One region of the Arthrobacter sp. NA-172 genome, then DNA from elsewhere that is predicted to be linked to it. Evidence: riboswitches for the same ligand, from Rfam matches in the RefSeq annotation. Region 1 holds a riboswitch; each other region holds the start of a gene.

Region 1 (7,600 bases):
CCTCCGGGCTCAGCCCGAGGCATGCGGTGCTGTTATGCCGGCTTGACGAGTCCGGGCCGCTCAGTCAGCAGGGCCTGATCGATATCCTCTCGATCGACGCGAGCGGACTGGTGGCGGTCCTGAACGACCTTGAACGCGAAGGGCTGGCGGAACGACGCCGCGATCCCGCGGACCGTCGTCGCCATATCGTTGAAATCACGGCGGAAGGCAAGCGCGCGGTGGCGTCGATCGAAGTTGCGGTGGCCGACGTCGAGCAGGAGGCCTTTGCCGGGTTCTCAGCCGATGAGCTCCAGCAACTCCATGGGTTGCTGTCGAGGATCCATGCCGAACCTGCGGACGAGGACTGCGCCGAGGACTGAGTCCCTACTGCAGGGTGGCGGTCAATCGCGCCACGTTGTCCACGTACTTGGCAAGCATCGGCCGGTGCAGCCAATCCTGCAGGGACAGCTCGCGGCACATCTCCCGGTAGCTCGACTCAACGGAGCGCATGCTGTCTACTGCCTTGGCACCCAAGAGCATCACGGACACCTCCATGTTGAGCGAGAAGGAGCGCATGTCCATATTGCTTGAGCCAAGGACCGCTACCTCGTCGTCGATTGTGAAGTGCTTGGCGTGCAGCACATACGGTGCGCGGTACAGGTAGATCCGCACCCCGGCCTCCAACAATGCCTCGTAATAGGAGCGCTGTGCATGGTGGACCAGGAACTGATCCCCCTTCTCGGAAACGAAAAGTTCCACGTCCACGCCGCGCTGGGCCGCCGTCGTAATTGCGTAGAGCAGCGAATCGTCCGGCACGAAGTACGGGCTGCAGATCGAGATCCGGTGCTGCGCCGAGTAAATCAACGTGTTGAAGAGCCGCAGGTTGTTTTCCGTGACAAACCCCGGGCCGCTGGGGACCACTTGTGCCGTTATCCCGCCCGCGATCTCCTGGGGCGAGACCCGCAGCTGGTATTCGAGGGATTCGTCGGTTTCGCTGAGCCAATCGGTGGCAAAGACCACGTTGAGGGTAGCCACGATGGGCCCCTCCATGCGGGCCATGAGCTCCACCCATTTGCGGCCCGCGCGGCGGTGCTTCGGGTTGTTATAGGAGGGCTCAATCAGGTTCTGGGATCCAGTGAAGGCAATTTCGCCGTCGATCACCAGGATTTTCCGGTGGTTGCGCAAATCCGGGCGGCGCCACTGACCGTGGATTGGCAACAAAGGCAACATACGCCGCCACTGGATCTGGCTGCGCTTGAGCCTTCGGACGAGCCTTCGGTAGCCAGGGATTCGCAGGGTGCCGATGTGGTCGAAGAGGAGCCGGACGTTCACTCCACGGGCGGCCGCGTTTTCCAACTCGGTGAGGAGCTCGTCCGTGACGAAGTCGCTGCTCATGATGTAGAACTCTGCGTTGACGAAGCTTTGTGCTTCCCTGACTGCCTCTGCCATGGCCTTGATCGATTCCTGGTAACCCGGGATCAGTTCCACGGAGTTGCCGTCCACCATTGGCAGCGAGCCGAGGCGCTTGTTCAGCTCGCCTGCAGACTTCACCCATTCGGGACCCGAATACTTGCTGACGACGTCGATGAGCGCCGAAGTGCCGGCACGCACCCTTTCGTTGACTTCCTCTTGCTGCTCACGACGGCGGCGGGACAAGCGGAAATTGCCGAACAGCAAGAAAAGGACGAAACCGACGGATGGAACGAGGAAGACGGCGAGGAGCCAGGCCATGGCCGTGGTGGGACGGCGATTTCCGGGGATGACACCCAGCAAAACGATGCGCAGGATGATTTCGACGACGGCCCATGCGCTGAGGAGCCAGGCCCACTCCACCCCGAATTGAAAAGGAAACAGCACTCGGCAAACCCCCGCGGTCAAAGAACTAACAGTCAGCACAGCCTATCGGCCCCGCCGCAGCTGACCGCTTGTCCCGTGGGCCGCACTAAGCTGGAAGCATGACTTTTCCTGCCTCGACGATCCTTGTTTTCGCTGGATCCAGCGTTCGAAAACGGCCGTATCGCCGATTCCAGCCAGCCGCAGCTGATGGCCACGGACCTCGGTGCCACCCGAGGTGACGGCGTCTTTGAGTCGCTGCTCGCCGTCGAGGGCCGGGCACGGAAGGTGCAGGCACACCTGAACAGGCTTGGGAGCTCAGCCCGCGCGCTGGACCTCAACATTCCGGAGCAAGACGTCTGGCGCCGTGCGATCGATACCGCGATCACCGAGTTCCGCGACTCCTTCCCGGCGCCAAGCGCGGCGGAGGACGAAGTAGTGGTCAAGCTCCTGGTGACCCGCGGCGTGGAAGGCTCCTCGACTCCGACGTGCTGGATCCAGGCTTCGCCGTCACCCGCGGGCAGTCGCCGGCAGCGCGAGACGGGCATCGACGTCGTACTCCTTGACCGCGGCTTCGACACGGAGGCAGGCGAGCGCGCCCCGTGGTTGCTGCTCGGCGCCAAGACGCTTTCCTACGCTGTGAACATGGCCGCGCTGCGGTACGCGCGCAAGCAAGGTGCCGACGACGCCATCTTCACCTCCACAGACGGCCGCGTCGCTGGAGGGGCCAACGTCCACCGTTTTGCTGGCGCATGTTGAAACGCTCGACGACGGCGCTGGCTCCGTGCGGACCATCAAGCGCCTCATTACTCCGCAGCTGGACAGCGGCATCCTGCCGGGCACCTCCCAAGACGCCTTGTTCACGAAGGCGAAGGCGGCCGGTTGGGAGCTTGGCTACGGCCCGTTGGTTCCGGAAGACCTGTTCGACGCCGACGCCGTGTGGCTGATCTCGAGCATCCGGCTCATCGCGCCGGTCAATCACGTGGATGGCAAGGAGATCGGCACCCCGGCAATGCGCAAGCAGCTCACGGCCGAGCTTAACGAGCTGTTCGCGGGGATCGAGTAGGCGCTTCCCCGTCCTTACGCGGCGACCTTACGCGGTGAGTTGCTCCCGCAGGATGTCTGCGTGCCCGCAGTGTTGGGCAAGCTCACGAAGCATGTGGAGGTAGACCCAGCGCAGTGGAAGCGGACCGCGTCGGTTCCCGTTGAGCATGTCGTCGAGGCCCAAGGATGAGGCCGCAAGTCGCGATGCCTCGCATGCCTCGCGGTGTGCCTGCTGGATTGTGGCGATGGTGTCTTCGTCGTCGAGGATAAACGACTCGTCCGGCGTTGCAGGGATGCCGATCTCGGCACGGGACCGGCGGGTGATCGCTTCGTCGAACCATACTTTCTCGACGAAGATGGCGTGCTTCACCAGACCCAACAAGGTGGTCCGGGAAGGCACCAACGAGCGTCGCACCTGTTCCTCGGTCAAGCCGTTCAAACTGTCATGGAGCAAACGCCGGTGCTCGTTGAGGAACGCCTCGAATTGGGTCCGGATGGGCTGGTTAATGACGTCCTCGGCAGACGCCACGGGAAGAGAAGTCATGCGTGGAGTATCCCAAGAAGGGCGCCCCGGGGCAATCCACCGAAGTCAGGCTTTTGTGCTGATCACCGGTGTGCTCATTGGCCACCAGCCGTGATCCTCGCCGCGGCTGCCCCTGCCGACCCGGTGGAGGGGCCTGTATTGACCCGCATCGCCAGGATCTGGACCACGACGAATCCGGGCTGCAACTCAACGACGCGGGCGTAGGGAACGGAACAGTCAATCGTCAGCTCCTGCGGTGCGAGGCCGGTCCTCGGATACCTGGCCGATGACCAGGAGAGCATTCGAGGCGCCGATACAAGAAGCCGAAACGGTGTACGAGCCGGCAGTCTCCACAATGGCAGACTTTCTGATCCCGCTGCTTGAGCCTGACGCGGTGCCGGAGTCCTCCAGGAGCACTGCCCCGGTGGCCGTCCCGAGCAGCTTCTTTACCGCAACAAGGTTGGTGGCATCGAGCGCCAACGTCGCCTCGTCCTTGGTGGGCAACGGGGTCCGGGGCTGGGAACTCCGCGCAGGCCCGGCAACCGGACCGCCGGCGTCGGTATATTCACAACCGGACATACTTGCGGCCAGCAGCAACGCGGTCAGTAACACCACAGTTTTGGTTCCCCCACGACCCAACATGGATCCGAGTGTAGCCTCCGGAACTGCGCCCGTCAGCTTCCAAACTGACCGCGAGTTGGGGCAGGTGAGACCCCTGAGTCTCTTGTGTCGCCATGGCGGCAGTAGTTAACTAGTTGCGGTTGGGTCTGCTGGCCGGATGAGAACGTCTGATGCGCCGGTTCTGGGGCCGGCGCATCAGGCTATTAAGAAAGCGTCTCGCCCATTCCACAACGGGGCCTGAGTCCGTAGGGTAATCGGCATGAGCATTTACATCAGCCCCGACTCAGCTGCATGGTCGCTAACAGCCATGGCAACTGCCGCGTCGGCCGGATCAATCGATGATGCGAATGGCATGTCCAACCTGGTACAGGAAATCTACGAGACAGAAGGTTTCGAAGCCCTGTCCGGGGTGGTCTTTGCCTTAGCTCATCACAACAGTCTTTCGCTTCATGCTTTGGCCACGGCCACCGGGATTTCCGTGCACGAATTGCTCGAAATGCGAAGGCATCAGGGATCCACGTTCCATCATTCACCTTCCACAGCCACACCCGGGATGGAAGCGATGACACGCCAAATCCAGCCGAGCCTGGAACCGCTACCGAGTGAAACCGAGGCCTAGCCCCCAGTACGCACCGTACGGATCCCGTGCCCGGGCGAAGCTGCCGCCCCGGTTACGGAACATGACGACGGCCGGTGATGCAGGCCGCCGTCGTGGATGTTACTTTTTTCTTGAGTAATGAGCACCAGCGCAAAGCCCTGACTTGCTGGTCGGCAACCCTCTCTCCGGCGGGGTGCCTCAGGTGACTACTCGGCGTATCGACATTTTCGAACTGCAAGCGTGACTGAGGAGCACCAGCAATGCCTGAACCCACTAAAGAAAAACTCTCGTACCGTCTCATCACGGGCCCTGACACGCAGGAATTCTGCGAGCGGATCTCCACTGCCCTCGCGGAGGGCTATGTGCTGCACGGCAGCCCGGCCGCCACTTTCGACGGCACGGAGGTGATTGTGGCGCAGGCCATCGTCCTGCCCGCCGCGATCGCCAGCGCGGACGCTGCAGTTGCGACTGCAGTTGATGAACTGGACAGCCAGCTGGATGAAGAGTTCGACGGCGAGGGCCACGCGTGAGCTACGCAGGCGACCTCAGTCCGCACGACGCCTGGACCAAGCTGGAGCAAGGCGCCATCCTGGTGGACGTCCGCACCGAAGCCGAGTGGGCCCACATCGGCATTCCGGCGACCGCATCCGCGAACAACGAGCTAAACGATCCCCTCTTCATCCAGTGGAACCTGGCTGGCGGAATCCCCAACTCACGTTTCATCGAAGAGCTGACAAAGCAGGCTCCACAGGCGGATGGCATCGAGCTGGTCTTCCTGTGCCGCTCAGGCCAGCGTTCCATTGCCGCGGCCATCGCCGCAACGCAGGCCGGCTACACCGCCTACAACGTCCTGGAGGGCTTCGAAGGCGAGCCCGACCGCTACGGGGAGCGCACCGTGAACGGCTGGAAAAACCGCGGACTACCGACGAACCTGGGGAACATCTAAGTGACTTTCAATCCTGACGCCGCCAGCTGGAGCCCTGACACCCAGGCAGTCCGCGGCGGCCTTGACCGCACCAATTTCCAGGAAACGGCAGAGCCGATCTTCCTGAACTCCGGCTTCGTCTACGAGTCCGCCGCAGCTGCCGAGCGAGCTTTCACGGGCGAGGACGAGCGCTTCGTCTACTCCCGCTACGGCAACCCCTCAGTGGCCACCTTCCAGGAACGGCTCCGCCTGCTCGAAGGCACCGAAGCGTGCTTCGCGACGGCGTCGGGCATGTCGGCAGTCTTCACCGCCTTGGGTGCGCTGCTGGCCGCCGGTGATCGGGTGGTTGCCGCCCGTTCGCTCTTCGGTTCCTGCTTCGTCATCCTCAACGAGATCCTGCCACGCTGGGGCGTCGAGACGGTCTTCGTTGACGGACCGGATCTTGAGCAGTGGCGCGCCGCCTTGTCGGTGCCGACCACGGCAGTCTTCTTCGAATCGCCGTCGAACCCCATGCAGGAGATCGTGGACATCGCCGCGGTCAGCGAGCTGGCCCACGCTGCGGGCGCCACGGTCGTCGTCGACAATGTCTTCGCCACGCCCCTGCTGCAGCGTTGCGGCGATCTTGGCGCGGACGTGATCGTCTACTCGGGCACCAAACACATTGATGGTCAGGGCCGGGTCATCGGCGGAGCAATCCTGGGCACCAAGGAGTTCATCGACGGCCCCGTCAAGCAGCTCATGCGGCACACCGGGCCCTCGCTCTCCGCGTTCAACGCCTGGGTGCTCACCAAGGGCCTCGAAACCATGGCACTGCGCGTGAACCACTCCTCCACATCCGCGCTACGGATCGCCGAATGGCTCGAGGAACAGCCAGCCATTAGCTGGGTCAAGTATCCGCTGCTGAAATCCCACCCGCAGTTCGAGCTCGCCGCGAAACAGATGAAGGCCGGCGGCACCGTGCTGACGTTCGAGCTGCTCCCCTCTGAGGGGCGCTCGGCGAAAGAGGCTGCCTTCACGCTGCTGGACGGCCTCGCGGTCATCGACATCTCGAACAACCTCGGCGACTCCAAGTCCCTTATCACCCACCCCGCCACCACCACGCACCGGGCCATGGGTCCGGAAGGCCGCGCGGCCATCGGCCTGAGCGACGGCGTCGTTCGGCTTTCCGTGGGCCCTGGAGGATGTGGACGACCTGATCCGGGCCCTGGAGCGGGCCCTCAAGCAGGTCTAGCTCTGCGCTGCCCGCCAATCCGGGCGCACCCAGGTGAGCACGGGTTGCGGTTTGGTGTCGCTCTCGTCCTTCTCGGACCGCGTGGTGATCTGGACGGCGTGCTCGACGACGGCGGCGAGCCCGGCGGCGTCGGGCGCGTCACCGTTGCTCTCGCTCCAGCGCTCGGCGACCGCGCGCTGTTCGATCGCGCCGTTGCCGCGGTTCAGAATGGCCGAGATGCCGGCCTCCACCAAGTCGAATTCACCCTGCTCAGCCAGGACCGGCTGCAGATACTCCACCAGAGACCAGACGACGTCGGCCGCAGGCTCGGGCCGAAAGGTGCCAAAGTCCAGCAACTCGCCGCGCAATCCAAAGTTGCTGGCCTGCCACGACGCCATCCGTAAGAGTGCGGTGGGCACTACCGCTGGCTCCATGCCGGCATGGTATTCGCGGACAGAAGTCTCCACCAGGGCCCTGACCAACACCGCGATCAGCGCCGCGTCCTCGGCCCGGAGGCAGACATCGGCCACCCGGACCTCGACAGTGGGAACGTGCCGGGACAGCCTCGCGTCGAAGTAGACCATGCCTTCATCCAGTAGCACCCCCGTTTCAATGAGCCTTTTGACTACGCTCCGATACGAACCCAAGGAACCGAAGACGGCATACGGCCCCGACGACGGCCAGCGGTTCCACGCTTGGGTCCGGTAGCTCTCGAAACCGGTCGACATCCCCCGCCAATACGGGGAATTTGCGCTGATGGCTGTGAGGACCGCGAGCTTGTCCCGGATTTGGTCCAGGACCACCACGCCTTCCTCGGGCGACGCGACTGATGTGTGGACGTGGAATCCGCAAGTAAGTTGTTCGTGG
Region 2 (7,600 bases), 1.1 Mb from region 1:
CCACCCATAGCGAAGAAGTTACTTCATCGGCGAGATCGTAATCGCGGCTGCCCGGGCCCTTGCCGATCCGGACCACCAGCGCACCGCCAAACGGCTTGCGGCCAATCACCTGGACACTGGCATCGAGGTCTATTTCCTCGGCAGCCAGGTAACGCAGCAGCTCCGGGTTGTCGTCGCTGATCCGGGTGATCTTCCCAGAGTGGCCGTCGTCGAGTTCGATCATCCGGTGCGCGTGGGGCAATGTCACCGAACCGTCCGCCGCCGGAATGGGATCGCCGTGCGGATCGCGTCCGGGATTGCCAAGCTTCGCTGCCATGCGATCGATGAAGGTGTCTGAGACCGCGTGCTCCAGCATCTCGGCCTCGTCATGGACTTCGTCCCAGCTGTAGCCCAATTCCCTGACAAGATACGTCTCGATCAGGCGGTGCCGGCGGACCATGCCCAGCGCAAGCCGGACTCCCTGAGGCGTCAGCGTGACTGCGCTGTACGGCTGGTGGTCCACGAGGCCCTGGCCCTTGAGTTTCCGGACCATTTCCGAGACGGAAGAGTTGGCGACGCCCAGCCGCTGCGCCAGCTGCGAGGACGTGATGGGTTTGTCCTGCCACTCCGTAAAGGAGTAGATGACCTTGACGTAGTCCTCGATCGAGGAGGAGGGCGCACTGGTCTTCACGGTCCCAAGCCTATCGTGAACCGGCGCGCTCAGACCTTCCGCGCCCGCCAGCTTTGCGTGAGATAGGGCAACGGGATAACCTCGCCCTCGGAATGGCCCAGGCGCTCGGAGAGATACCACTGCAGATTCCCCATGACCTTGGCCCGGGTAGCGTCATTGGCTCTCAGGTAGTAGCTTCGCGACTTCACCAATTCGAGAATGTCGGCCGGGGTCACGGGATCTTCCCAACGCGTCCGGTGGCTCTCTAGGCCCGCGAACTCGGGGCCAATCACGGGCCGGAAATCCGGTTTGTGGACATCGCCGGCATGCATGATGCGGGACAAGCGGTGAACCCAGGGCACGGAGGTATCCAATTGGTTCCAGATCAATCCGATCACCCCCTGGGGCCGGAGGATCCGGGCGATCTCGGTGCTGGCTGCGAGGGGATCGCACCAGTGCCAGGCTTGGGCAACGCTGACGACGTCGAATGCTGAGTCCGCCAGTCCCGTCGCTTCTGCCGTTCCCTCCAAAGAGACGACCTGCGGATACATCCTGCGGAGCTGGGTGAGCATGTCCGTGGAAGGGTCGACGGCGGACACGTTCAGTCCGCGTTCCACCAGGAGCGCCGTGAATTTTCCGGTGCCGGCACCGACGTCGGCCGCGTCCCGCGCCCCGCCCGGCAAGAACCAGTCTGCGGAATCCGGGGGGTAGCCGGGCCGGACGCGGTCATAGTGTTCGCCGCCGTCCTGGAAACTCTGGCCAAGCTCAAGGCGCCGTTCCTCGTAGAGCTTGGGGCCGGCTGAGGTGCCTGTGGATCGCGGGGCCACGCAGGGACTCCTTTAGGGTGATGATGAAAAATACCCTACGAATCTACCGCAATCAGTCGGTGCTGCAGGGGGCCGCGCCTGCGGTTCCCGGAGTGTTGGGTGCCCACTCCGGGTAGCTGCGGTGGTCGTTCGAAGGCACCCAACGGCCGGCATCCACGACGTAGTCCCAGCCCAGGCCATTGCTCTTGAGCGCCCTGATCCCTGTGATGAGCCGGGTGGCGTCCTCGAGCCGCGAGCCCACGCCGAAGCTGGCGCGCAGGGATCCGGACGGAAGGCCAAGGCGCTTGAGCAGCGGGTGTGCGCAAAAGCGTCCGTCGCGCAGGCCAATGCCGTGCTCGGCTGCAAGATAAGCCGCCACCAGGCCGGCGTCGTAACCCTGAAGGGAGAAGTTCACCACGCCAATGGTGTCCTGGGGATCGGTATCGCTGAAGATGTGGTGGACGGTCACGCCCTCGATCTCGTTGAGGCCCTCGACCAAATGCGTCCGGATGGCGGCTTCGTGTGCGTGCCATTGGTCGTGGTCGAGGCCGGCAATGACTTGGGTGGCCCGGGCGAGGGTGGCAGCACCGAGCACATTCGGCGAGCCGCCTTCGTGCCTGGCCGGTCCTGTCGCCCAACTGACGGAGTCCAGGCGTGCCTCGCGGACGGCTCCGCCTCCTGCCAGATGGGGAGTGCCGGCGTCGAGCCAATCAGAGCGGCCCACCAGTACACCTGCGCCAAAGGGCGCATAGAGCTTGTGCCCCGAGAAGACCAGGTAATCAACGTCCGCGGCGGCGACATCTATGCGGCGGTGCGGAGCGAGCTGTGCGGCGTCCACCACTATGCGCGCCCCGAATTCATGAGCCAGGGCCGCAAGGGCCGTGATGGGCAGGATCTCGCCGGTCACGTTCGAGGCGCCGGTGACTGCCAGAAGGCTGATGCCACCTTGGGAGAGGGCCGTTCGAACCTTGGCGATAGTCTCCGCCAAGGTTCCCGCTGCCACAATGCTGCGGTGCGGGACGCCTTGCCAAGGCAGCAGGTTGGCGTGGTGCTCGATGTCCAAGTACAGGACTTCGCCGGTGTGCCGGCCATCCTCTACGGGCAGGCAACCGGCCAGAAGGTTGAGGGAGTCGGTGGTGTTGCGGGTGAATATGACGGAATCGTCCGCCCGGCCGCCAACGAAATCACGGACGATGTTGCGGGCGTTCTCATAGACCGAGGTGCTGATCTGGGAGGCATAGCCTGCGCCGCGGTGGACGCTCGCGTAGTACGGGAGGATTTCGTTGAGATACGCCGAAACCACGGTCAGGGCAGGTGCTGATGCGCCGTAGTCAAGGTTGGCGTAGCGGACATGGCCGCCTTGGATCAGGGGGGCCTGAAGCTCGGCCCCGGTGACGGCGGCCAATGGACGCGACGCCGTGGCGTTGCTGCCCTGCGCGGCACGGGGAGCGCCAATAGCGGAAGAAGTAAACGTGGCTGTGCTCATGGGACCTCACTCAAGAGGGACCCCTGCGTGCAGGGGGTCCGCGCTTGCCGCATCCATTCCGGACCGGCCGGGTCGTCACCCGGGGCACCCCGCCGCGATGGAGGGTTGCCGGCCAGCAAACCGGGGTTTCGCGCTGGCACTCGTGACCTATAAAAAGAGTAGGACACCCACAAGGCCGGTTCCAATGTGACCGGCGATTGTTAAGCGGATTATTACGGTCAACGAAAAATGTGCCTTCCGCCGAATAAAAAGTGGCGGACGCCCCGAAAAGGGAGCGTCCGCCGTCGATTATTCAGTGATCAGGATTGTTCAGAGGAGATCGTCGAGCTCCGGGTTCAGCCGCTTGAGGACCTCGGAGTGCAGGATCGAGTTCGTGGCAACGGCATTTCCGCCAAAGGGACCATCCGCGCCTTCCAGCGAGGTGAAGCGTCCGCCGGCCTCCGTTACGATCGGCACCAAAGCGGCCATGTCATAGAGCTGGAGTTCCGGCTCGGCGGCGATGTCCACGGCGCCCTCGGCCACCAGGCAATAGGACCAGAAATCCCCGTAGGCGCGGCTACGCCAGACATCGTTCTCAAGGCCGAGGAAGTTGTCGAGCGAACCGTGCTGCTTCCATTCGGAAAGCTCGGAGTAGGAAAGTGATGCATCCTCGATGCGTGACACATTGGAGACCTTCAGGCGGGTGGCCGCGGCGAGCGACCGGCCCATGTAGGCCCCCGATCCCTTGGCCGCCCACCAGCGCTTGCCGAGAGCCGGAGCGCTGACGAGACCCACCACTACCTCGCCCTCGTCCACCAGGGCGATCAGCGTTGCCCAGACGGGAACTCCACGCACAAAGTTCTTGGTCCCGTCGATGGGATCAATGATCCAGCGCCGCGAGCCGTGCCCCGTGCTGCCGAATTCTTCTCCGAGAACGGCGTCGCGGGGACGGGAACGGGAGAGCTGCCCGCGGATTGCCTCCTCGGCCGCCCTGTCTGCATCGGTGACGGGGCTCAGGTCCGGTTTGGTCTCTACCTGAAGGTCCAGTGCCTTGAACCGGTCCATGGTCAGGGAATCGACGGAGTCGGCCAGGACATGGGCCAGCCGCAGGTCGTCGTTGTAGCTCGAATCGGGTTGGATCATGGTTCCAAACTATCGTCAATTTGCCGGTGAAACGGGGAGGTAGGACGGCAAGGGCCACGCCGTTGCTTCGCGCTGAGGATTAGTCGGCGCTGCTTTTTGCTAACGCCGCTTTTTAGTTGACGCTGCCTAGTTCCTTGGTTTCCTGGGCTTCCAGCCGCGGGTCTGCGCCAAGGAGCCTGCGCAACGACGCGAGGCGGGCGGGACCCGACTCTCCGGCATGCCCGTCGGCGACCCACGAATCCAGGCCGCAACGGACAGCGGTTGCGTCGTGTTTGCAGCCTCGCTCGCACACTTCCGTTCCCGGTTCCAGGTCCGGGAACGCATGGAGGATGCGGTCCGGGTTCACATGGGCGAGGCCGAAGGAGCGGATCCCGGGGGTGTCGATGATCCAGCTGCCGTCGGGGGCCTCGTTGAGTTTCAGGGCAAGGGCGGAGGATGAGGTGTGGCGGCCACGGCCCGTCACCGCGTTGACTCCGCCGGTGGCGCGCTCGGCACCGGTCAGGGCATTCACCATGGTGGATTTTCCGACGCCGGAGTGGCCCAGCAGCACTGTGACCTTGCCGTCGAGGTAGTCCCGCAGCTGTCCCACAGCATCCCCATCAAGCCGGGCGGACAGGCCGTCGTCGGAACGGGCGTCGATGCCGGAGGCGCCGGCATCCGCCGTGCGGCTGATGATGATCGGGAAGCCCAGGCTCACATAGTTGGCCAGAAGCTCTGTCGGATCCTTGACGTCCGCCTTGGTGACGAGCAGTAAAGGTTCGATCCCGGCGTCGTACGCTGCCACCAAAGCGCGGTCGATAAATCCGGTGCGGGGCTCCGGATTGGCGGCCGCAACCACCACCACGAGTTGATCGGCGTTCGCCACCACGGCCCGTTCGATGGGATCCGTGTCATCGGCGCTTCGTCGCAGGAGGGTCTTGCGCTCCTGGACTCGTACCAGCCGGGCGAGCGTGTCCGGCGCTCCGGACACATCACCAACAAGTGCCACGAAGTCTCCCGGAACCACGGGGGAGCGGCGGAGTTCACGGGCGCGCGCCGCAATGACTACGCGTTCGTTGTCTGAACCCTCGCCCACTACGGCGGTGTAGCGTCCGCGGTCCACCGTGATGATGCGCCCGATCACCGCGTCGTCGTGGCTGGGGCGGTCCTTGGTGCGGGGGCGTGAGCCCTTCTTGTTGGGCCGGATCCGGACATCGGATTCATCCCAGGAACGTGCGTCTCGAGCCATCGTCAGTTGCTTGTGTCCGTAGAACCGGTGTCTGAAGAAACGGCGCCTGGAGAAACGGCGCCTGGAGAAACGGCGCCTGCGGCTTGAGGCCCAGCAGCGAGCATCGCCGCCCAGATGAGCGGAAATTCGGGCATGGTCTTGGACGTCGTGGCTATGTCTTCAACCTGGACGCCCTCGACGGCGAGCCCAAGAATAGCGCCCGCCGTCGCCATGCGGTGATCGGCATAACTGCGGACGACGCCGGAATGCAGCGTTGCGGGCCGGATGACCAGCCCGTCGCTGGTTTCCTCGGCGTCGCCGCCAAGCCTGTTGATCTCAGCGACCAGCGCTGCCAGCCTGTCTGTTTCGTGGCCACGCAAATGCGCGATGCCCGTGAGCCGCGACGGGCTCGAGGCCAGCGCGCACAGTGCTGCAACCGTGGGGGCCAGCTCGCTGGTTTCGTCGAAGTCCGCACCGAGGATTTCGGAGCCGCCCGTGACTGTCAGCGTGCCGTTTTCCAGAGTAACTGCGGCGCCCATGGTGCTCAGAATGTCCCGCCAAAGGTCTCCTACCTGGGTGGTGTTGACCGGCCAGTTGGGAATGCGGATGGTTCCCCTGGTGGCCAGCGCCGCGGCAAGGAAGGGGCCCGCATTGGAGAGATCCTGCTCGACCCGCTGGTCGAAGGCTTCAATGATGCCGGGGGCAACGCGCCAATGGTTCGGCACGGAGTCATCCACCTGCACTCCCACGCCGCGCAGGACCGAGACGGTCATGTTGATGTGGTCGAGACTGGGTACGGGCTTGCCGACGTGCTCAAGGTGGAGGCCCTCGTCGAAGCGGGCACCAACCAGCAGCAAGGCGGAGACGAACTGCGAAGAAGCACTCGCGTCGATCACCAAGTGGCCACCGTTGACGGAACCCGTGCCTGCAACCTTGAACGGCAAAGATGTAGCGGGCTGTCCGCCCTCCGTGCCCACGTCTACTCCGAGGGCCCGCAGGGCTTCGATGATGGTGCCCATGGGGCGCTGACGGGCGTGCGGATCGCCGTCGAACACGGTAGCGCCCCTGCGGAGGGCCGCAAGCGGCGGGACGAAGCGCATGACCGTGCCGGCGAGTCCGCAATCGATCGCGGCCTCGGATCCCGCCACAGCGGGGTCGATCGGGGTGATTTCGAGATCAGGGCCGTAGTGCCCGTCGCCGGGGATCTCGGTGATCGTGGCGCCAAGCTGGCGCAGGGCCTCGACCATCAGTGCAGAGTCCCGCGAATGCAAGGGTGCCCGCAGGCGTGAAGGACCGTCTGCCAATGCCGCCAGAACGAGGTAGCGGTTGGTCAGCGACTTCGATCCAGGAACGGTAACAGTGGCATCCACCGGGTGGCTGGCGAAGGGCGCCGGCCACAACGGGAGCATGGGGGCCGCAGTGCTGCCTGAATCGCCGGTCTGCGTGGCGGGGGATGCTGGCATTGCTTCTTTATGCTCCAACTGCGTTGTCTACGGCCTTGCGAACGGCGCGGTCTGTCTTCTTGATCTGCTTGCCCGTGGCCTTCTTGGCGTCCATGGCGAGGTGTTCTGCGCGCCATGCCAGGCCTGGCTTGCCCGCGGTGTCGACGGCGGCAAGCAGGACGCCGCCGGTCAGGGAGATGTTCTTGAGCAACTTGGCGCGGCGGGCGAGCCGGCCTTCTTTGGTGCTAATGTCCGCGGAACGCCACTCGACAAAGGTGTTGAGTGCCGAGATGCCCGCAAGGAGGGTGGCCGAGAACCGGGAATACTTGCCGAGGGCGAGCAACGCGCCGGCACCCACCTGGGTACCGCCGATGACCCGCGCCAGCATTTTCTCGTCCGCAGGGAAGGGCAGTGACGTCGAAGCGCGGCGGAGCAGCGGTGAGAGCTGCTTGGCAGTATCGTCTGCGTTCTTGAGCTTGTTCAGCCCGGCAATAACAAAGCTGGAAGCCAACATTGGCCTGGCGAGAAAACGGACGAGGGACATATTTTGCCTCCTGGATGGCGTGCCACGATGTTCAGGTGGTGCTGCGTTCGAATGGGGCGTAGTTCAAGGGTGCAGTCGGGTCTAGTCTTGCATCTTTGCGGAATATTTGCCCGGAACCTGCCGTTGTCAGAAGAAGGTGCGGTATTGGCTGGACCTCGGGTTGTAGTGTGCGCATTGCGCTGCGCCTGTGTCACGTCACGGAGCGGAGATGGTTTTTTGACCTTGGTTAAGGATCGCGAGGAACACTTGGCGCCTGGGCGGGAGCTGCGAGTGGACCCGCGGAGGGTGACAGTAGACTTGGATTCAATGAGCACCATGGATCCGGCCGCAGCGGCCATGTATAA
Region 3 (7,600 bases), on a different contig from region 1:
ATTGGCGGCGGATTGGCCGTGCCGGATCATGAAGATTCGTGCTGGGGCGCTCATCCCACCAAGCTTAGGGTCAGCCGCTCCGCGATGCCGTGCACGCCTTGCTGCCGACGCCGGGAATCGGGTTTCCGGGAAATCATCAGCCAAATACGGGCAAGATAGGAGCATGCTCCTAGCCTCAACGCGCCGGGTGCGCGCCGAAGTACTCATTGTCCTTGGCCTCTCGCTCGGCCAATCGGCTGTCTACTCCGTGGTGCAACTTTTGGACAAGTTGACGCAGGGACCATTGGCTCACGCAACCTCTACCCTTAACCGCTCCCAAAACAGCCGCGAGTACTTCGATCTCACGTACCAACTCCTGGATATTGCTTTCGCGCTGGTCCCCGTGGTGCTGGTGTTCTACTTCCTCTCGTTGCACCGCCAAACCGCGGAGAGTCCCTCGGGTTTCACCCGGTTGGGCTTCAACTTTTCCCGCCCGGGCCGTGATGCGTTGCAGGGACTAGGCCTCTTCGCGCTGATCGGCATCCCGTCGCTGGGCCTCTACGCGGCCGGCCGTGCTTTGGGAATCACCACGGCGATCATTCCCAGCGGACTCGACTCCTATTGGTGGACAGTGCCGGTGTTGATCCTGTCAGCCGTGCGGCACGCGATCGTCGAAGAAGTCATCGTGGTGGGCTACCTCTTGGACCGCTTCAGGAAGTTCGGATGGAGCACCCCTTTGGCAATCGTGATCAGCGCACTGCTGCGGGGAAGCTACCACCTTTACCAGGGATTCGGTCCCTTCATCGGTAACGCGGTCATGGGCCTGGTGTTCGGCTGGATCTACACCACTGACCAAACGCGTCATGCCGCTCGTGGTGGCGCACGCACTGCTGGATATCGTGGCGTTCGTCGGCTTCAGCGTGTTCGGCAAGGCAATCGGGCTGGGGTAAGGGTGCGGCGGAAATGCGCCGTCCTCTGCATGCTCGCTCGTTCCTCGCTTAGACGCATGCTGCCGGACGCCACACTCCCGCCGGATTGCAGGTTAAAAGGATTCGGCCGCCATTGCAGGTGACGTCATTGGCACCCGCAGATGGCGGCCGAAGTTTTCCGGGCTCTCCTGGCCGATGGTCCGTCAGATAGTGACGGCTCCGTTTGTGGTTTCAAACGTGACGGACATGATTCCCGGAGTTCCGTGCGGAGCCATCCATTGGACTGCAACATCCTCCAGCGGCTTCTCCACAGGTTCTCCGAGCCACTCCGTGACGCGCTCAGCAGAGCCGGCAATGGTGAGGCTGGACATCTTCACGTCGCTTGGGTAGACGAGGGACGGGTGGAGCGCGGGGTCGCCCTCCCAGCGGAGCAGGTAGGGGACCTGGGGATCAGCGATGAGTCCCAGGATGCCGATCTGCTGCCAGACGAGTTCGCGACCGTCCGGGAACTTGCGGTTGCCGGGGACAGCGGCCCGTCCGAGCCGTTGTTCGAACGGGCTTAGGTCGTCAACAGCGACGCACCAGCCCATCCAGCCACCTCCTGCGGCGGAGCGGGCACGGACGGCTTGTCCAAAAGGTGCCTTGTCGGAAGCCGGGTGGTCCAGGACCTCAACAACTTCCAGGGATTTGTGGTCAGCAAGGGGAATGATCATGTTCCGGGTACCGAAGCGCGGGTGCACTCCGCCCCGGACTGCGTCCACTCCCAGTGCTGCGGAAATCCGCTCGGTGGTGGCCAAGAGGCCATCTCGTTCACAAGCGTAAGAGACGTGATCCATGCGCATGGCTTCATCTTGGCACTTTGTGATGGACCTCTCAGCTAAGTCATGCCTAACTAACGTGGGATGTGCCGAAATGACGGCTCGAAGTCCCTTCAAGACGCCCGAAGACCGAAAACTTCTGCGTTCGTCACAAAGCTTCCGGAGCATGCCATGCCGTCCCTAGACTGACGGCAACCGAACACCAGCAAGGCAGAACACTTCAGCCCGGCAGGCTGAATCCCGCCGAGCCCCGAGAAACCAGGAGTCCGCATGTCCCAAGGATGGTCATTCGAAACGCGCCAAATCCACGCCGGCCAGGAGCCGGACATCGCCACCGGCGCCCGGGCGCTCCCCATCTACCAGACCACGTCGTTCGTTTTTCCCAGCGCGGAAAGCGCAGCCAACCGTTTTGCGCTGACCGAACTGGCCCCCATCTATACGCGGATCGGCAACCCCACGCAGGACGCCGTGGAACAGCGTGTGGCGAGCCTCGAGGGCGGATTGGCAGCCCTCCTTCTGAGCTCCGGCCAAGCCGCCGAGACGTTCGCCATCCTCAACGTCGCCGAGGCCGGTGACCACGTGGTCGCCAGCCCGAGCCTTTACGGAGGGACCTACAACCTGTTGGCCCACACGCTGAAGAAATTCGGCATCTCCGTGACCTTCGTCGAAGACCCGGACAACCTTGAGCAGTGGCGGGACGCGGTCCAGCCAAACACCAAGCTGTTCTTCGCCGAAGTCGTGTCCAACCCGCGTCAAGACGTACTGGACATCGAGGGCGTCTCCAGGACTGCCCACGAGGCCGGAGTCCCGCTCGTCGTCGACAACACCCTGGCGACGCCATACCTGATCCGCCCCATTGAGTGGGGCGCCGACATCGTGGTGCACTCGGCAACCAAGTACCTGGGCGGCCATGGGTCCGCCATTGCAGGGGTAATCGTGGACTCCGGCAACTTCGATTTCAGCAAGGACCCCGGGCGCTTCCCGAACTTCAACACCCCGGACCCCAGCTACAACGGCCTGGTCTATGCCCGCGACCTGGGCAAGGACGGTGCCCTCGGCGCCAACCTTTCCTACATCCTCAAGGCCAGGGTTCAGCTCCTGCGTGACCTCGGCTCTGCTGTTTCCCCGTTCAACGCTTTCCTGATCTCCCAAGGAATCGAGACGCTGAGCCTGCGGGTGGAGCGTCACGTGGAGAACGCCACCAAAGTGGCGCATTGGCTCGAAGCCCGGGACGACGTCGAATCCGTCGCGTATGCGGGCCTGCCTTCCAGCCCGTGGTTCGAGCGCGGCCGGAAGTACGGCCCCAAGGGCACCGGGGCGGTCGTGTCGTTCAACATCAGTGGCGGGATCGACGCCGGCAAACGCTTCGTGGACGCCCTGGAACTGCACTCCCATGTGGCAAACATTGGGGACGTCCGGTCCTTGGTCATCCATCCCGCGTCCACCACGCACAGCCAGTTGACGCCTGAACAGCAACTCGTGGCAGGGGTAACTCCCGGGCTGGTGCGCCTGTCTGTCGGGATAGAACACATCGACGACATCCTCGCGGACCTCGAGTCAGGATTCCGGGCGGCCAAGAGTTCCTAGGACCCTCAAGCAGTAGTCAGGAGGCGCCCTTGATGGCCAAGGGCGCCTCCTGACGGTTAACCGGCGAGGAAGTAGCCGGAGGTGTCCGCGATGAGCTGCACAGTGCCGTTGGAGTTGTTGGTGAAGGAGATCGTTCCGTTGGCGGCCACCGGGGTGATGGCGAAGTTGGGGATGATCTGCCCGTTCGCGTAATTTACGTTTGAGGTGCCCGGTTGCGGGGTTCCCCCGGCGTACGCGGTGATAAAGCCGAACGAGGAGGGGTTGGCGACCGTGATGTTCATCGCCACCGCGGAAACACCCGAAGCCGGGATGCCGCCGCGCCCCGTGACCTTCACGTTGATGGTCTGCCCCGGCGCAACAGGGCCGCCGACCCCGCCGGTTCCGTCACGGGTATCCAGTTGCCTGAACGGTGCCTGGGCGGAGAACGCCCCGGCCGTTGACGGTGTGCCCGCAAGGTAATAGCCCGAGGTATCGGCAATGATCTGGACGGTTCCGTCGGAGGTGTTCGTGAATGAAATGGTCCCGTCGGGAGCGACCGGCGTAATGGCGAAGTTCGGGACGATCTGTCCCGTCGCGTAGTTCACGTTCGAGGCGTTCGGCCGCGGAGTCCCGCCCGCGTAGGCGGTGATGAAGCCAAACGACGACGGATTGGCCACCGTGATGTTCATCGCGACGGCGGAAACACCAGAAGAGGGAACACCACCCCTCCCGGTGACACGGACCGTGATGGTGTGACCGGGCGCAACAGGGCCGCCGACCCCGCCAGTGCCGTCGCGGGTATCCAGTTGCCTGAACGGCGCCTGGGCGGAAAAAGCTCCGGGGGCGGGTGATGCGCCGGGGGTGAGGTAGTAACCGGTGACGTCGGCGATGAGTTGGACCGTGCCGTTGGAGCTATTCGTGAAGGAAATCGTTCCGTCGGACCCCACCGGCGTGATCGCGAAATTCGGAACGATCTGCCCGGGAGCAAAATTCAGGTTAGACGTCGCTGGTCGATTGGTTCCGCCTGCGTACGCGGTGATGAAGCCGTTCGACGTCGGGTTGGCCACCGTGATGTTCATCGCCACCGCGGAAACACCGGTGGCCGGGAGGGCGCCGCGTCCGGCAACCTTGACGCTGATGGTTTGTCCGGGGGCGACCGGTCCCTTGACCCCTCCGGTCCCGTCCCGTGTGTCAAGCTGCCTGCAAGGGGTGGTGGCCGCAAAACCGCCCAAAGGGTCTTGTGAGGGAGAGAAGAGCGACGCGCTGACGTAAAGCAGCCGGTTGGGCATACAGTTTCCGGTCGACTGGACTATTCCGGCTGTTGCGCCGACAGTCAACGTCGCCGAGACCTGCGCGGGGCTCCACGATGGATGCAGGGCGAGGAGCATCGCGGCAGCTCCTGCCACGTGGGGTGAGGCCATCGAGGTGCCATTGAGGACAGCCGTCGCCGTATTTGACGTGGCCCAGTCGGACGTGATGTGAACACCCGGCGCGTAAAGGTCTACGCAGGAACCAAAGTTGGAGAAGGAAGCCTGGTTGTCGAATTCGTCGCTGGCGGCCACGGTGAGGGCCGCCGGAACCCGGCTGGGGGACAGCGTGCAGGCATCCGTGCTCGAATTTCCCGCGGCCAGGGTGACGGAAATGCCGTTATTGATGGCTCCTTGAACTGCATCGTCAAGGCTCTGGTTTGCGGCGCCCGAGAGGCTGAGGTTGGCGACGGCGGGCTGGCCGGCCTGGTGTTGTTGCACCATCCAGTCCAGGCCGGCTATGACATCCGAGGCGTATCCCGTGCCATCGCAAGCGAGAACGCGCACAGGCACAATCGTTGCAGCTTTGGCCATTCCATAGGTGCTTCCCGCTGCGATTCCAGCTACATGCGTCCCGTGGCCAGCGTCCTGGATTGCCGGATCGGAGCAAGGAGCGGTGGCAGGTTCGCCCGAGAAAGCGCTCCATCCGGCGGTCACCCTGCCGCCGAAGTCCTGGTGGCTGCCAAGTACCCCGTTGTCCACTACGTAGATCGAAACTCCCGCGCCGCTTGAGGGCGGCGTGTAGGTTCCCGATAACGGAAGAGTCCTTTGGTCCGTTCGATCAAGACCCCACGGGGCGTTCTGCTGGGTGTCTGAGGTTCGAACCGGGGTGTCCCGCTCGACCGACGCCACCTGGCCCGATTTCGCCAACGCAGCGGCCTTCGCGGGGGTCGCCGTGACGACTGCGGCCTTCACGGCATGCGTGAACGTCTTGTCCACCGCAACTCCCTGCGAGCGCAGCTCCGCGGTCTTGCCGGCAACGTCCGTGCCTTCGGCGTAGTGGACCACGTATCGGTCCTCGCCCGCTGCCGGACTAGCGTCGGCGTGGGCCGGGAGAGGGGTTCCAACGCTGAAACCCGATATGAGCAAGAACAGGGCTACCGGCACGAGGCCGAATGGCTTTTTCAAGAGCTGAATCTCTTCCTGTGGCGCGTCGCATCGGCGGATGCATGAGAACGTGCTGACTGCTGTGCCCAATTATATCCAGTCACACCTGCATCATGCGTCTCTTCGGCCACCGGTCTTCGGAAGCCCTGCTGCGCGAACAAACCGCGGCAAAGTGTCACATAGATGTCATAATCTTCGCCAGATGGGGTCCGGTTTTCCTAGACTCTTGGTATGAGGTCATGAGTGCCAGTGACAGCCCCGGCTTGCTGGCCGGCAACCCTCCTTTCGCGGTGGGGTGCCCCGGGTGAAGACCCTGGCCCTTCGCTTTGTTGGCGGCGGGCAAGCGCGATGTGAGGTGTCAACGAATGACAATTGCTGCAACAGCCGTACCCGTTTCCGGTACCCAGGACGGGACCGTCAAGTATGCTTCCGTCGGTGGAATCGACCTCGAGGCCGGAGGTTTTCTCCCGGATGTCGTCCTTGCATACGAGACGTGGGGGCAGCTCAACGCTGATGCCTCCAACGCCGTCCTCGTGGAACACGCCCTGACGGGCAGCACGCATGTGGCCCGCGGCGAGAGCGACGAAGAAGGCTGGTGGGAGCAACTCGTTGGCCCCGGCGGAACGATCGATACGGACCGCTATTTCGTGGTTTCCGTCAACATCGTGGGGGGCTGCTACGGAAGTACCGGGCCGTCGTCGTGCGCGCCTGATGGCAAACCGTGGGGTTCGCGTTTCCCGTTGGTGACGTTGCGGGACAGTACCGTCGCCGAAGCGCGGCTCGCGGACGCCCTGGGGATCCGCAGCTGGCACACGGTGGTGGGCGGGTCCATGGGCGGTGCGCGGGCCTTGGAGTGGGCCGTCATCTATCCGGACCGCGTGAAGCGATGTGCCGCGATTTCGATCGGGCCGTCCAGTACCGCCGAGCAGATTGCGTTCGCCCAGGCCCAAACGCTGGCCATCCGCCAGGACGCGAACTTCAACGGCGGCGATTACTACGGGAAGGCGGCGCCTGAAGCCGGGTTGGCGCTCGCCCGGCGGATTGCCCACATCACGTACCGATCCGCAGATGAACTGGACTTCCGCTTCGGCCGGAACGCCCAGGGGAGCGAGGCCCCTCTCGAGGCTGCCCGGCTGGACCGCCGGGGCCGCTACCAAGTGGAGAGCTATCTTGACCACCAGGGAAACAAGCTGGTTCAGCGCTTTGACGCCAACAGCTACATCGCCATCACAGAGGCCCTCATGAGCCACGACATCACCCGCGGGCGGGGAACGCTGAAGGAAGCGCTGTCCGTGGTGACGGCGAAGTTCTTCCTGGCCGCAGTGGACTCGGACCGGCTCTATTTTCCGGAACAATCCCGAGAGTTGGCCGAGGCTTTGCCCGGCGAGGTGACGGTTCACGTGATCGAGGCGCCCATCGGGCACGACGGTTTCCTCACCGAGATCGGCCAGCTTGGCCCCCAACTGTGCGAGGCCTTTTTCGCCTGAATCAGCCGTTCATGATCTCCTGACGGAGCTTCATGTACTCCTCCATGGCGATTTTCCCGTCGCTGTACTGCTGGTCCAGTTCAGCCAGCTTCCGCGCCCGGAAGCCATGGGGCGCGGCGTCGGCCTGGGAAGCGGACGACGACGGCGGGGCAGCCTGCGGTGCGGGAGTCGCCACTGGAGGCTGAGGCTCAGCCGGGATGATTACCGGAGGCTGCGGCGGGTATGACTGGGCGGGATAGTTCTGCGGCGGATACGGTTGCCCGGGGGAGTGCTGGTCGCTGTACTGGCTCGGGTCGTAGGGCCTCGGATCGTAGCGTCCGGGCGGGTATTGGCCTGGGTTGTATGGGCCTGGCGGGTTTCCCGGGTAGTTCCCGTCATCGCCGTTTTTGATCTGGCGCTGGCGCGAT
Region 4 (7,600 bases), on a different contig from region 1:
ATCCACAGCAACAACGTGCCCAACACTGTGGCTGCGGTGCTCCTCCATATCCGCGACGTCACGGGCCTCATGCCGCACATTTATTTCCGCTGGACCGAGGGAAATCCGATCGCCAACTTGAGCAAGTTCCTCTTCTTCGGCGTGGGCGAAATCGCCCCGGTGACCCGGGAAGTGCTGCGCGAAGCGGAGCCGGACATCACCCGCAGGCCCTGGGTGCACGTGGGCTGAACATGGGCTGAACATGGCAGTGTTGGTGCCGCTCCCCAGGGACGCGGCACCAACACAGTCTTTCTAGCTGATCGCCGAGGCCCCACGCTCCCCGGTCCGGACGCGCACAGCCTGGGAGACCTCGATGGTCCAGATCTTGCCATCCCCGAATTGGCCCGTACTGGCACCCGCGATGATGGCGTCCACTATTCCGTCCACCAGATCGTCGATGGCCAGGACCTCCACACGGACCTTGGGGAGCAGATCCGAGCTGTACTCCGCGCCCCGATACACCTCCACATGGCCCCGCTGCTGGCCGTAGCCGTTCGCTTGGCTCACAGTCATCCCATTGACCCCATAGACTTCCAAAGCTTGCCGGACCTCATCGATCCGCTCCGGCCTCACGATGGCCGTGACAAGTTTCACGTCGAGGCCTTGCTGCGGATCCGTTCTGTTTTCCCGTTTGCGCTTATTTCCTCGTCGCCGCCGGAGCCCGACGGAGCTTTCCCGTTTTGCTCCCCTGGACGGAATGATCCGCCCACCATGGCCAGCTCGTAAGCCGTTTCCGCGTGCTCCGTGAGGTCTATGCCGGTCAGTTCTTCATGCTCCTTGACACGCATGCCCACTGTCTTATGGATGGCGAGGCCAATCAGCGTGGTCATCACCGCGGTCCACACAGTGACAATCACGGCCGTCAATATCTGGGGCCAGAACTGCGTCAGGCCGCCACCGTAAAGGAGACCGCCTTCCGTCTTGGCGGACGGGACGGCGAAGAATCCAAGGGACAGCGTCCCCCACAGTCCGCCGACAAAGTGGACGGCAACAACGTCCAGGGAGTCGTCAAGGCCGATCTTGAACTTGAGCCCGATGGCCAGTGCACACACTGCACCCGCGACCACGCCGATGAGGATCGCACCTATCGGATCCACGAATCCACACGCCGGGGTGACTGCCACCAAGCCCGCGACGGCGCCGGATGCGGCACCAAGGGAGGTGGCGTGGCCGTCGCGGAGCCTCTCGACAAGCAGCCAGCCGAGGAGCGCTGCGCTCGTTGCAAGGAGTGTGTTGGTCCAGGCGAGCGCGGCTATTCCGTCAGCCGCCAGTTCCGAGCCGGCATTGAAACCGAACCAGCCGAACCACAGGAGACCGGCTCCAAGCATGACGAAGGGGAGGTTGTGCGGCCGGATGTTGGGGTCCTTCATGAATCCGAGCCGCTTGCCAAGCACTACGGCCAGCATCAGTCCGGCCATGCCTGCGTTCATGTGGACTACGGTGCCACCGGCGAAATCTAGGGCTGAGATCTTGCTGCCGATGATCCCGGTTGAACCGAAGAGGCCGCCGCCCCAGACCCAGTGGGCAATGGGCGCGTAGACGATGGTGACCCAGAGGCCGGCAAACAACAGCCATGGGCCAAACCTGACACGTTCGGCCACCGCTCCACTGATGAGGGCAACGGTGATGATCGCGAAGGTGGCCTGGAAGCCTATGAACACCATGTCCGGCAGCCCGGGGGCTTTTCCGCCAATGACGCTGGCCAGACCACTGAGTCCGAAGTTCGCGAAGGGGTCTCCGATGAAGCCGCCGAGCGTATCCGGGCCAAACGCGAGTCCGTAGCCCCACAGGGCCCAGACCACCGCAACGACGCCCATCGCGCCGAAGCTCATCATCATGATGTTAAGGACCGATTTCATGCGGACGAGGCCGCCATAGAAGAACGCCAAACCGGGCGTCATGAGAAGTACAAGGGCGGAAGCTGCGAGCATCCAGGCTGTGGAGCCGGGATCCAGGGTCTGGGGATTAACATCCAGCCCTACGCTAAAAAGTGCTGAGTTCATTTCGGGAGCCTTCCTGCATATACGGCGCTCCATGGCGCCCGCACGGCGAGACCATTTTTTAAAACGAACAGGTCCTGATATCTGGCGAGATACCGACCTTGACGAGTAAACCTGACTCGAACGTACCGCCGCCCTGTTTCGGCATTCGGCACGAATCATTTCGGGCACGTAACACGGCAGACCGGTGCGTTAACTTCTGAAGTCCGCCAGGTTTCCGGCGTGTAACGGGAGGCGTGTCGCGAGGATCGCGTCAGCGGCTGGCTGCAGGCACCAGGATCCAGAGCACCTCAACGGGCTCGTCCGTGGGGTTGACCCACGTGTGGGGTTCGCGGCCCGGGAAGGAGAGCGTGTCCCCCTCTTCGAGCTCATACTCCTCGTTGGTGAGGATCAGCTTGATGCGCCCTTTCACCACGTGCAGGACATCGACGTCGCAGTCAACGGCGTAAAGTTCGGCTTCTCCCCGGCCGCGAGGCTCGATGGTGGCCTGCAGAATCTGCAAACGGCGTTCGGACCGGGCTGTCAGGAGCCGCTCCACGATCCCCTGCCCGCCGAGCGAAATCCGCGGACCATCATCGCGCCGCGTCAAGTGGGTTTCGGGGGCAGCAAAAAGATCGCCAATCGATACCGAAAGGACTTGGCAAAGCGTCACCAGGGAAGCGACCGACGGCGATGTCAGGTCCCGCTCGACGCGGCTCAGAAACCCTTTGGTCAGGCCTGTGGCGTCAGCGACCTGTTCTATGGTGAGCCGCTGCGATTGGCGGGCGGCACGGATTCTCGAACCGATGGCAACGGGTACGTTGCTCGGTTCAACGGGGAGAGCCTTCATTCACGAACCTTTCAGGCCGTTGCTGCGGCCCTGTCATTGCAGCAATAGTAGCCGGATCGCCGGCATGGCCGTCGTTTAAACCACCTGAAGTGTTGGCGTCGCGCGTCCTGGGAACGGCGGCGTCTTGACTGTAACTCGCATCACTACGTATCCTCATAGGCAACAAGTGTTGTTTGTGAGGCACACATCACAGACTCCTCTCCCCAATCACCAGCGCAGAGATCTTCCGCGACCCGCATGCATTCCGAGCGGGAAGGCGTCGGAATTCCCCAGAAACTCTGCGCGTCAGTCTCAGGAGCCAACCGTGGACTCTTCGTTCATCAACATTGCGATCGTGGTGGTGTATTTGCTCGCCATGCTGGCCTTCGGCTGGTGGGGCAAATCCCGCACCAAGAACAACAGCGACTTCCTGGTGGCAGGCCGCCGGCCTGGGTCCGATGCTCTACACCGGCACCATGGCCGCCGTCGTCCTCGGTGGTGCCTCGACGGTTGGCGGCGTCGGCCTCGGCTACAAGTTCGGCATCTCCGGCATGTGGCTGGTGGTCGCCATCGGTTCGGGTGTGCTCCTCCTGAGCCTGCTTTTCGCCGGCACCATCCAGCGGCTGAAGATCTACACGGTCTCCCAGATGCTGAGCCTGCGCTACGGCCAGCGGGCCACGCAGACCTCCGGAATCGTCATGTTGGCCTACACCCTCATGCTGTGCGCCACGTCCACCGGCGCCTACGCCACCATCTTCGTTGTCCTGTTCGGCTGGGAGCGCTGGCTCGCCATCGCCGTCGGTGGCGCCATCGTCCTGATCTACTCCACGATCGGCGGCATGTGGTCCATCACGCTCGCAGACCAGGTGCAGTTCATCATCAAGACAATCGGCATCTTCTTCCTGATGCTCCCGTTCGCACTCAACGCCGCAGGCGGCTTCGACGGCATCCGTGCCCGTGTTGACGCCAGCTTCTTCCAGCTGGACGGGATCGGCGCCCAGACCATCATCACGTACTTCGTGGTGTACACCCTTGGCCTGCTGATCGGCCAGGACATCTGGCAGCGCGTCTTCACCGCCAAGACTCCCAAGGTGGCCCGTTGGGGCGGCGCCACCGCTGGCATCTACTGCGTCCTTTACGGCGTCGCCGGCGCTTTGATCGGCCTGGCCGCCCGCGTTGCCCTGCCCAACATCGACGTCAAGGCCCTGGGCAAGGACGTTGTCTACGCCGAGGTGGCCACCCACATCCTGCCGATCGGCATCGGCGGCCTGGTCATGGCCGCAGCAGTCGCCGCGATGATGTCCACCGCTTCCGGAGCCCTCATTGCCGCAGCAACGGTGGCCCGCGCCGACGTGGTTCCGTTCGTGGCCAGCTGGTTCGGCAAGACGATCAACACCAACGACTCCGAAAACCCCGAGCACGACGTCAAGGCCAACCGCTACTGGGTCCTCGGCTTGGGCATTGTGGCGGTGTTGATCTCCATGGCAGCGCAGGACGTTGTTGTTGCCTTGACCATCGCGTACGACATCCTGGTGGGCGGCCTCCTGGTCGCCATTCTGGGTGAGCCTGGTCTGGAAGCGCGGCACGGGCATCGCCGCTGCGTGGTCCATGGCGGTCGGCTCCGTGCTGACACTGGGCTTGCTGGTGGCCTACGCAACAGGGATTATCGCCAGCGAAGACGGCGTCTACGCCAACGAGCCCATCTACTACGGCCTTGGCGCGTCGCTGCTGGTCTACGTGGTGCTCTCCTTGCTCACGCCTCCCACGGAGCCCGCGGTCCGCGAGGCCTGGGAACGCCGCGTTGCCGGAGCGGTCACCGAGGATCTCCCCGTGGATGTCCACCCGGTGGCCACCCACTGAGCTTCACGGAATTAGTCACTGCGAATTAATCACGACGGCATAGTAATCACGACGACGGCGCCGCACCTTCTCCTTCGAGGGGTGCGGCGCCGCGTCTGCATGTAATGTAGGAACAGCTTCAAGAGATGTGGCGCCAAGCTCCGACTTGCCACACGCCAACCCCATGTTCACGGGTGGTTCGGATGAAGAAGCGGCCCGACCCCGGACCAGAGACAACCGAGCGGGCAAGAGCAACTCCACAGGAGAAGGCCATGCCTTTCGAAAACGGCGCCACCGCCACAGTCCAACTCACCACCCGCTCCAGCACCCCGTTGTTGTCCCGTCCCCGCCGGGTTGACGAGTTCGTCCGGGTGATTCCCGGCGTCGACCTCTCGCGGGGCTCCATCACGTTCGTGGTGGACGGCCGGCTGGAACGCCATTGGCATCACGAGCCGCGGCTTATTACCCAAGCACTGACAAAAGCGGTCCAGCCTGCGCGCTGGTTCCCGGCGACGCGAAAGCTCACCCTCACGGTTGCGGCAACCGGGCACCGCGCGGGCGTCGAGCGGCATTTCATCCTGAGCGCGTTTTAGGCGCCGGGATTTAGCAAGTCGGTTCAGCGAGTCGGAGCTATTCGATCTCTTCGTCCTCACGGCGCTCCTCGGCGTCGAGCGGGACTACCCGTTCGTCGTCGTCGAGGACCTCGGGTTGCTCCTCCCAGTCCTCGTCCACCTCCAGGTCTTCGCTGTAGTCATAGGCGGGATCGGTCTCGACCGTGGGACGGTCGGGGTGGGGGGCGTGGGTCTCGGTGCTGTCCATGGTGCAACCTCCGTTCGACGTGCCGCTGAGCCCATCGCACAGGCACATGAGGCAGCCGGTCACCACGCTACCCCGCCAATTCGTGGACCCTGTCCATCCATCCCAGCACTGCCCCATCCGAGGGTCAAGACCCAGCGGGCGGGGTGGCCGGTTTGAGGTGCGCCTAAAACTATCGCTAAGGATTGCCAGCCGAAAAACCGCGGAAAATGGCGATAAAGTGAAGCTGCAATGAGGCGATGAAGCCCGCCCCAGCAACCCAGGAGTCCCGGTGCGCCCGCACACAAAATCCCCGCATCCAAACAGCCCGTTCGAGGACACACGGAGCGAAACGGCTCCCCCGTCGTCGTCGGACATCAAGCGTTGGCGGCAGTACTTGGCCGACGAACGCGCCGAGGCCGCCGTGTATCGCCAACTGGCCCAGCGCCGCGACGGCGAAGAACGCGAGATCCTTTTGGCCCTCGCAGAGGCCGAAGGCCGCCATGAGGCGCACTGGCTCAAGCTCCTCGGTGAACACGCAGGTATGCCGAAGGCAGCCTCCATCCGCAGCCAGATGCTCGGATTCCTGGCCCGGAACTTCGGTTCGGTTTTCGTACTGGCCCTCGCCCAACGCGCCGAAGGCCGCTCCCCTTACGCGAAGGATCCGGCCGCAACGCGTGCCATGGCGGCCGACGAACAAATTCACGAAGAAGTAGTCCGGGGCCTGGCGACCCGCGGCCGGAACCGCCTGTCCGGCACCTTCCGCGCCGCCGTCTTCGGGGCCAACGATGGCCTGGTCAGCAACCTTTCGCTCGTCATGGGCATGGCAGCCACGGGCGTCCCGGCCACTGTGGTCCTGTTCAGCGGTGTCGCCGGCCTGTTGGCGGGCGCGCTGTCCATGGGAGCCGGCGAATACGTCTCCGTCCGCTCGCAACTGGAGCTCCTGAAGGCCACCCGCCCCACCCAGGCCACTCTGACTGCGGCCCCGTCCCTGGACATCGAACACAACGAATTGGTCCTCGTCTACCTGGCCCGGGGCATGTCCCACGAGGCTGCCGAGCACCGGGCGGCCGAACGCATGGGCCTCTACAGTTGCGATTGCGATCCCAGCTTTTCGCTCCATCCTGAAGCGGAGGAGACGGTGAACGAGCACGAGGCTGTCGGATCCGCCTGGGGCGCTGCCATTTCCAGCTTCTGTTTCTTCGCTTCGGGAGCAATCGTTCCCATCCTGCCGTTTATCTTCGGCATGACCGGCTTCGCAGCGCTTGCCGTGGCCGGTACGTTGGTGGGCATCGCGCTTCTGTCGACGGGCGCCGTCGTCGGCTTGTTGTCCGGAACTTCACCGCTGACCCGCGGCCTCCGGCAGCTCGCCATCGGCCTCGGCGCGGCCGCCGCAACCTACGGGCTGGGGCTCGTGTTCGGCGCTGCAATCGGATAACAGCGAGGAACCGCTCATCGCGGGGAATCAATGATTTGGGGGAAGAATTGCATTCTAACTTCGGGAACGACGGCGGTCCGCCGCCTCCGCGTTCCAGCACCGTCCTGGCCTTGGTCCGAAATCTGATGGTGGTGGCGGTCGTGGCCGCGGTGGCCGTGCTGATCAGTGGTTTCCTCCGCGGCGATCCCGGCATCACCGCGTTGCTCCCCGGTTCCTCGGCCCGGCCTTCAAGCCCCAGCTCCGCCCAGGGCGCGGCTCCCACGCAGAGCGCCGGGTCCGGGCAGGCCGCGCGCAAAGCCGCCCGTGCCCCGGACACCCCGCCGCTGGGACTGGAGGAGGCCGGTCACCCGCTCGGCACCCCCGCCAAGCCGGCTGAGGCCAGCGCCTCCTACAAATTCCTGGCCACCAACGCAGACGGCACGCCCGTGGGCTACTCCCCGTGCCGGCCATTGCACTATGTGGTCAACGCCGCCCTCGCCCCAGCCGGTTCTGCCGGGCTCATCAATGATGCGATTGCCAAGATCGCCGCAGCCACCGGCCTCAAATTCATCGACGACGGCACAAGCACCGAAAACCCTTCCGAGAAGCGCAAGCCATACCAACCGGCGCTTTACGGGGACCGTTGGGCACCCCTGCTCATCTCATGGACCACCCCCGAGGCGGCGCCCGCATTGGCTGGAA

The links. Region 1 has a riboswitch for S-adenosylmethionine ahead of ACF0H6_RS10060 (DUF1737 domain-containing protein). Riboswitches for the same ligand answer to the same signal wherever they lie in the genome.
Region 2: it holds a riboswitch for S-adenosylmethionine, as region 1 does, so the genes downstream of both, ACF0H6_RS04830 (aminotransferase class V-fold PLP-dependent enzyme) here and ACF0H6_RS10060 (DUF1737 domain-containing protein) in region 1, are expected to answer to the same signal.
Region 3: it holds a riboswitch for S-adenosylmethionine, as region 1 does, so the genes downstream of both, ACF0H6_RS19390 (homoserine O-acetyltransferase) here and ACF0H6_RS10060 (DUF1737 domain-containing protein) in region 1, are expected to answer to the same signal.
Region 4: it holds a riboswitch for S-adenosylmethionine, as region 1 does, so the genes downstream of both, ACF0H6_RS17455 (hypothetical protein) here and ACF0H6_RS10060 (DUF1737 domain-containing protein) in region 1, are expected to answer to the same signal.

What each region holds. Positions count from the first base shown of each region.
Region 1 is NZ_JBINOT010000001.1:2,024,845-2,032,444, forward strand. Features, by position in the region: gene ACF0H6_RS10030 (MarR family winged helix-turn-helix transcriptional regulator) at 1-359, shown strand, start outside; gene cls (cardiolipin synthase) at 364-1,836, opposite strand; partial or broken gene ACF0H6_RS10040 (aminodeoxychorismate lyase) at 1,935-2,878, shown strand; gene ACF0H6_RS10045 (DinB family protein) at 2,906-3,400, opposite strand; gene ACF0H6_RS10050 (hypothetical protein) at 3,617-3,994, opposite strand; gene ACF0H6_RS10055 (hypothetical protein) at 4,260-4,619, shown strand; SAM riboswitch class IV at 4,733-4,845, shown strand; gene ACF0H6_RS10060 (DUF1737 domain-containing protein) at 4,859-5,128, shown strand; gene ACF0H6_RS10065 (rhodanese-like domain-containing protein) at 5,125-5,544, shown strand; partial or broken gene ACF0H6_RS10070 (O-succinylhomoserine sulfhydrylase) at 5,545-6,754, shown strand; gene ACF0H6_RS10075 (glutamate--cysteine ligase) at 6,751-7,600, opposite strand, start outside.
Region 2 is NZ_JBINOT010000001.1:955,479-963,078, reverse strand. Features, by position in the region: gene ACF0H6_RS04840 (metal-dependent transcriptional regulator) at 1-670, opposite strand, end outside; gene ACF0H6_RS04835 (class I SAM-dependent methyltransferase) at 700-1,476, opposite strand; gene ACF0H6_RS04830 (aminotransferase class V-fold PLP-dependent enzyme) at 1,529-2,941, opposite strand; SAM riboswitch class IV at 2,977-3,089, opposite strand; gene hisN (histidinol-phosphatase) at 3,251-4,063, opposite strand; gene rsgA (ribosome small subunit-dependent GTPase A) at 4,176-5,291, opposite strand; gene aroA (3-phosphoshikimate 1-carboxyvinyltransferase) at 5,294-6,733, opposite strand; gene ACF0H6_RS04810 (DoxX family protein) at 6,741-7,256, opposite strand; gene ACF0H6_RS04805 (sigma-70 family RNA polymerase sigma factor) at 7,563-7,600, shown strand, end outside.
Region 3 is NZ_JBINOT010000003.1:1,129,485-1,137,084, forward strand. Features, by position in the region: gene ACF0H6_RS19365 (histidine phosphatase family protein) at 1-54, opposite strand, end outside; partial or broken gene ACF0H6_RS19370 (CPBP family intramembrane glutamic endopeptidase) at 164-929, shown strand; gene ACF0H6_RS19375 (VOC family protein) at 1,112-1,750, opposite strand; gene ACF0H6_RS19380 (bifunctional o-acetylhomoserine/o-acetylserine sulfhydrylase) at 1,997-3,313, shown strand; gene ACF0H6_RS19385 (S8 family peptidase) at 3,370-5,727, opposite strand; SAM riboswitch class IV at 5,942-6,058, shown strand; gene ACF0H6_RS19390 (homoserine O-acetyltransferase) at 6,072-7,193, shown strand; gene ACF0H6_RS19395 (hypothetical protein) at 7,195-7,600, opposite strand, start outside.
Region 4 is NZ_JBINOT010000003.1:718,993-726,592, reverse strand. Features, by position in the region: partial or broken gene ACF0H6_RS17480 (amino acid transporter) at 1-228, shown strand, start outside; gene ACF0H6_RS17475 (P-II family nitrogen regulator) at 292-633, opposite strand; gene ACF0H6_RS17470 (ammonium transporter) at 630-2,042, opposite strand; gene ACF0H6_RS17465 (helix-turn-helix domain-containing protein) at 2,293-2,868, opposite strand; partial or broken gene ACF0H6_RS17460 (sodium:solute symporter) at 3,173-4,707, shown strand; SAM riboswitch class IV at 4,824-4,944, shown strand; gene ACF0H6_RS17455 (hypothetical protein) at 4,959-5,279, shown strand; gene ACF0H6_RS17450 (hypothetical protein) at 5,317-5,505, opposite strand; gene ACF0H6_RS17445 (VIT1/CCC1 transporter family protein) at 5,774-6,919, shown strand; gene ACF0H6_RS17440 (peptidase M10A and M12B matrixin and adamalysin) at 6,967-7,600, shown strand, end outside.